Linked DNA regions of Ancylobacter polymorphus. The protein of the gene in region 1 interacts with the protein of each later gene in a pairwise test. Links are inferred from orthologs where the notes say so. Each region holds a gene or a part of one and is shown on either strand. Other genes may lie near its edges.

Evidence for each region. The genes of interacting proteins can lie anywhere in the genome.
Region 2: the proteins of K9D25_RS17755 (region 1) and K9D25_RS13705 interact in binary tests that used the Escherichia coli proteins (3 or more experiments, as listed by UniProt). The link is inferred for Ancylobacter polymorphus from one-to-one orthologs.

What each region holds. Positions count from the first base shown.
Region 1 is NZ_CP083239.1:3,689,149-3,692,157, reverse strand. Bases 34-2,972 are described here. They hold K9D25_RS17755 (TrmH family RNA methyltransferase), read right to left. Parts: upstream 1,945-2,972; coding sequence 1,123-1,944; downstream 34-1,122. Other genes in these bases: tuf (elongation factor Tu), read left to right, coding at 2,579-2,972; K9D25_RS17760 (MFS transporter), read right to left, coding at 34-721. In the rest of the region: more of K9D25_RS17760, read right to left, coding at 1-33; more of tuf, read left to right, coding at 2,973-3,009. UniProt on the Escherichia coli protein: Specifically methylates the ribose of guanosine 2251 in 23S rRNA.
Region 2 is NZ_CP083239.1:2,909,127-2,912,175, reverse strand. The notes cover bases 53-3,031. They hold K9D25_RS13705 (NAD(P)H-hydrate dehydratase), read right to left. Parts: upstream 2,297-3,031; coding sequence 809-2,296; downstream 53-808. Other genes in these bases: K9D25_RS13700 (P-II family nitrogen regulator), read left to right, coding at 2,638-2,976; tig (trigger factor), read right to left, coding at 53-113. Outside these bases: more of tig, read right to left, coding at 1-52. UniProt on the Escherichia coli protein: Bifunctional enzyme that catalyzes the epimerization of the S- and R-forms of NAD(P)HX and the dehydration of the S-form of NAD(P)HX at the expense of ADP, which is converted to AMP.

The sequences.
Region 1 (3,009 bases):
ACAGCGCAATGAGGCCGACCTTGGCGTTCTCCCAACGGCCGAACGCCTCGGTGAGCGGCGCCTTGGAGGTCTTGCCCTCTTCCTTCATCTTCTTGAAAACGGGCGATTCGTTCAGGGTGAGACGAATCCAGACCGACACCGCGAGCAGAAGGATCGACACCAGGAACGGAATGCGCCAGCCCCACTCCGCGAACGCCGCCTCGCCGAGATAGGTGCGGGTGCCGAGAATGACGAGCAGGGAGAGGAACAGGCCCAGCGTCGCCGTGGTTTGAATCCACGACGTGTAGAACCCGCGCCGGCCATTCGGCGCATGCTCGGCGACATAGGTGGCGGCGCCACCATACTCACCGCCCAGCGCGAGGCCTTGGAACAGGCGCAGAATGATGAGGATCACCGGCGCGGCAATGCCCCAGCTGGCGTAGTTGGGCAGGATGCCGACGACGAAGGTCGAGGCGCCCATCAGCAGAATGGTGATGAGGAAGGTGTATTTGCGGCCGACGAGATCGCCGAGCCGGCCGAACACGATGGCGCCGAACGGACGCACCGCGAAGCCGGCGGCGAAGGCCATGAGGGCGAAGATGAACGCGGCGGTCGGATTGACGCCCGAGAAGAACTGCGCCGCGATGATCGCCGAGAGCGAGCCGTAGAGATAGAAATCGTACCATTCAAAGACGGTGCCGAGCGAAGAAGCGAAGATGACCTTCTTTTCCTCGCGGGTCATGGGAGCCGCCTTCCCGGCGGGCCCCGCAGTGGTTACGCTCATGTGTTTCCCTTCCCCAAAGTAAGTCGCGCCAATGCAGTGGCGTGCGAGATCGATCGCACGCACGATGAAGCCAGCTCGCGAGAGCCGCGTTTGTGATGGCCGAGTTTGGGAGTCCCTGCGGGGAACGCCGTAGGCTCGGGCTGTCTCCTCCCGGAGGCGGCCCGCCACGATGGGCATGATGCCTTTCCCCGGTGTCCTGGCGCGCGGAATTCTCCGATTCCGTCGCTTGCCTCAGGGGAGAGTGGCGAAAGCGGGGCGTTTTGACGATTGGCAATTGGTCGTAAACTGCTGCTTATGTTGCAATGCAGCAGAAGATCCGACTTTTCCCAAGTAAAGCCGGAGCGACACCATTCCGTGGCTCAGTTGGGGGCGCCGATCGCTCGCCGGGCGATATAGAGCGCGAGCACGGCGGCGTTCGACACGTTCAAGCTGACGATGGCGCCGGGAAGATCGATGCGCGCCAGCGTATCGCAGGTTTGGCGCGTCAGCTGCCGCAGCCCCTTTCCTTCGGCGCCCAGCACGAGCGCGACGGGAGAGGCGAGGGGGGTGTCGACCAGATCAGCCGGCCCCTCACTGTCGAGCCCGACGACCTGCACGCCGTTTTGCTTCAGTTCGTCGAGCGCGCGCGCCAGATTGCCCACAAAACAGAAGGGCACGTGTTCCAGCCCACCGCTTGCGCTCTTGGCGAGCACGCCGGTCGCGGCCGGGCTATGGCGCGCCGTGGTGACGATGGCGCCAACCTTCAGCGCCGCCGCCGAGCGCACGATGGCGCCGACATTATGCGGATCGGTGATCTGGTCGAGCACCAGCAGAAGATCGCACTCCGCCGCCTTGGCAAGGCTGAGCGAAGGCAGAGGATCGCACTCGGCCAGCATGCCCTGGTGCACCGCGTCGGGGTCGAGCAGACGGTCGATCTCACCGGGCCGGACGATTTCCGGGTCCAGCCGGTGCGGGATTCCTTCTTCCTGCAGACGACGCGCGGCGTTCTCGGTCAGCATTAGCCGGCGCAGCTTGCGCCGCGGATTGCGCAGCGCTTCGACCACGCTGTGCCAGCCATACAGAATCGCCACATCGTCCGGCCACGCGCCAAAAGGCCGGCCTGCGGGACGCGGGCGGGGCTGGCGAGGACGAGAGGCGGAAGGCTTGGGACGGCCGGACGGGCGGCTGGGGCGATCGTTCATGCGCGCGTTCTGTCACGGCGCGCGCCGCTTGGCAATTTGCCTTGTCGCAGCCACTTGCCCTGTCCGCCATGCGCGACTTTCATTCACCCGGTCTCGCGCGAAATCGCCGCGTGATCCACAGCTTTGGGAGCGGACCAACGCAGCGGGGTTGACAGGGCAGGGGCACCTCACCATAAAGCCGGCCGCACGGGAAACGCATCGCGTCGGTTCCCGGTCAGGTCGACAAGCCGATGCATTTCGACGCATCGCAGATCGGCCGACGTGCGAGGGGGAGTGTCCCGAGCGGCAAAGGGGGCGGACTGTAAATCCGCTGGCTATGCCTTCGTAGGTTCGAGTCCTACCTCCCCCACCACGTCGCCTTCCGCTAATCTATGCAGACCTCGCGGGTGTAGCTCAATGGTAGAGCAACAGCCTTCCAAGCTGATGACGAGGGTTCGATTCCCTTCACCCGCTCCACTTTTCTCCCAAGCCCCTATATGAGGCGACGGCGCGTTCATGCGCCGAACCAGCCCGAGGGCGATGCGATTATCCCCACCGCAGCTGCGGCGCAACGCGGCACTTGCGGAAAGCCGGGAAACCGCCTATCCCACGGCCCGATTTTTCGCGGCCCGTATGCCGCTGAAGGAAACGAGTTATGGCCAAAGAGAAGTTCAACCGTTCGAAGCCTCACTGCAACATCGGGACGATTGGCCATGTTGACCATGGCAAGACGTCTCTGACGGCAGCGATCACGAAGGTTCTTGCGGAGACGGGCGGCGCGACGTTCACGGCGTACGACCAGATCGACAAGGCGCCGGAAGAGAAGGCGCGCGGCATCACGATCTCGACCGCTCACGTTGAGTACGAGACGACGAACCGCCACTACGCCCACGTCGACTGCCCCGGCCACGCCGACTATGTGAAGAACATGATCACGGGCGCGGCGCAGATGGACGGCGCGATCCTGGTTGTGTCGGCGGCGGACGGCCCGATGCCGCAGACCCGCGAGCACATCCTTCTGGCGCGTCAGGTCGGCGTTCCGGCTCTGGTGGTGTTCCTCAACAAGTGCGACATGGTCGACGACGA
Region 2 (3,049 bases), 780 kb from region 1 along the record:
TTGTCCTTGAGTTCGCTGAGGCGCGCATTGGCCTTGGCGTCAAGTTCGGAGGCCGGCAGCACCACGCGATATTCGCGCTTCAGACCTTCGGCGAGGAGTTCGGTGACCTGCATTTTAATCGGCCTTCGTCTAGTTTGCCGCGTGCGCGGGCTCTCGAATGTCGGTGTGCGTGGCCGCGTGATCGCCGACGGCCGCGCTCGGTGCAAATGGGTCGGAAGGCGGCACCGGACAAGGGTAAGGCACTGGTGCGGGCGGAGGGACTCGAACCCCCACGACTCTCGCCACTGGAACCTAAATCCTCGGCTGACTTACGCCACTTCCAACAATTTCAAGGGGTTCCATCCGCCACAGGTGGCGCGGTGTGGTACACTCACCGGGTCGTCGTCGCCCGGCAGGCGGATCGCAACGTTTGCTGCTCATCCCACCACACCTTGCAAAACTCCATGCGCCCGGTAAGGCGGTCCACCTTGATGAGACCCCCTAACGTCGCGCTCTCATAGTAGCTGTATCGAAGCTGCGCAAGGGCAGGTACTACCCAGAGGACCAGTGCCACCCCAAGGGCTGCAAGGCTCAGGCGGCCGATTTGGGAACCCACCCAAGTCCCTAGCCGCGCCAAGGTCGTCTGCTGGGCCGCTATGCGGCGGCGGGCATCCTCCTCGAACGTTGACATCGCGGGCTCCGCAGCGCTACCAGCGGCCGTTATAGGGCCCCCTTGGCGGAATTGGTAGACGCGACGGATTTAGGTTCCGTTCTCGTGAGAGGTGCCGGTTCGAGTCCGGTGGGGGGCACCAACTCGATCGTACCGAAGCTACACAGCCCCCAGCCGGCCGAAGAGGCGGCGATAAACCGGGCGCAGCGCGTCGATCAGATCGTCGGCCACCAGCCCGGGCCCGGCCTCGCGCGCGGCCTCGCCGTGGAGCCACACCGCGGCGCTCGCCGCCTCGAAAGGCGGCATGCCCTGCGCCAGCAGCCCGCCGACGATTCCCGCCAGCACGTCCCCCGCCCCGGCGGTCGCGAGCCAGGGCGGCGCATTGGCGGCGATGCTAGCGCGCCCGTCCGGGCTCGCCACCACCGTGTCCGGCCCCTTGAGCAGCAGCGTCGCCCCAAGGCGCGCGGCGCCGGCCCGCGCCCGCTCCAGCCGCGAGGGCGCCTCCAGCACCTGCGGGCAGCGCTCGAAAATCCGCGCGAACTCACCGTCATGCGGGGTCGCCACGGCCGCCGGCGCACCCGCCAGCGCCCGCGCCAGCGCGTCCGCCTCGCCCTTGAAGGAGGTGAGGAGATCGGCGTCGATGACCAGACGCCGGCCGCCGCACACTGCGAGCTTGGCGCGGGCCGCCTCCCCGACGCCCAGCCCGGGGCCAAGCACCAGCGTCGTCAGGCGCGGATCGGCGAGCAGATGCGCCAGCCCGGCCGCGTCCTCCACCGGCCGTACCATGATGGCGGAGAGATTCGCCGCGTGGATCGGCAGCGCCTCGGCCGGGCACGCCACCGTCACCAGCCCGGCCCCGGCCCGCAGCGCCGCGCGAGCGGAAAGCCGCGTCGCCCCGGTCGCCTGCGCCGGGCCGGAAACGGCCACGAGATGACCGCGCGAATATTTATGCCCCTCCGGCGCCGGCACCGGGAAATGGCCGGCCCACAGCTCCGGCACATTGGCGAAGGCGCGGGGCGCGAGGACGTCAAGCGCGGCGGGGAGGATGCCGATATCCGCGACGCTCACCTCCCCCGCATGCAGGCGCCCCGGCAGCAGCACATGGCCGGGCTTGGCGCGGAAGAAGGTGACGCTCCAGCGCGCCTCGATCGCCGCCCCGCGCACCGCCCCGGTCGCGCCGTCAATGCCGGAGGGCAGGTCCACCGCCAGTACCGGCAGTCCGGCGGCGTTCACCCGCTCCACCAGCGCCCGCGCCGCGCCGTCGAGATCGCGCGCTAGCCCGGCGCCGAACAGCGCGTCGATGACGAGATCGGCGCCGATGAGGTCCACCGTCTCCGCCGGCGCGACCGGCCCTTCCCAGCGCGCCGCCATGAGCGCGGCATCGCCGCGCAAGGCCTCCCGCTCGCCCAGCAGAGCGAGACGCACCCGGTAGCCGGCCGCCGCCAGGAGCCGCGCGGCGACGAATCCGTCCCCGCCATTATTGCCCGGCCCGCACAGCACCAGCACAAGCCCGCCGGCCGCCGTCACCCGCGCAGCGAAGGCTGCGACAGCGTGTCCCGCCCGTTCCATGAGCACCGCGCCGGGAACGCCGGCGGCGATAGTGAAGGCATCGGCGCGGGCCATTTCGGCGGGGGTGAGAAGCTGCATCGGTCCTGGGTCCTGCGCGGGCGGCGGCGTCGGCTTTAGCTTAGCGGAAACCGCGTCGGCCGGGGCAAGAGCACGACAGCCGCAACAATCGGCGGCAAATGCCTAGCTTTAGCGCAGCCCCTAGGCCGCCGGCCTCGCGGCTTTTGCCTACTTTGCCGGCATATCGCTCATAACTTCATCATTCCCGGAAATCGAAGCTGTTTGGCCGGTGCGGTAGCGGCATGCGATGATGCGCTATTAACGGTTTCCGGCGACACTAGGGTGCTTGGCATGGGTTCTGCTTCTTCGCGACCCGACTCGGCCGGGCGTCGCGGATCGACGAGTCAGGGAGACGAGGTCAGATGAAGAAGATTGAGGCCATCATTAAGCCCTTCAAGCTCGACGAGGTGAAGGAGGCGCTGCAGGAGATCGGCCTGCAGGGCATCACCGTCACGGAAGCCAAGGGCTTCGGCCGGCAGAAGGGACACACGGAACTCTATCGGGGCGCCGAATACGTCGTCGATTTCCTGCCGAAGGTGAAGATCGAGATCGTGGTCGCCGACGAGACGGTGGAAACGGCGATCGACGCTATCCGCCGCGCCGCCCAGACCGGCCGCATCGGCGACGGCAAGATCTTCGTTTCCAACATCGAAGAAGCCATTCGCATTCGTACCGGTGAGTCGGGCGTCGACGCCATCTGACAGCCAGCGTAGTATGGTGGCGCATATGAGCGCGCCGCATCCCCACGGATGCGGCGCGTATCGTCGTTGACCA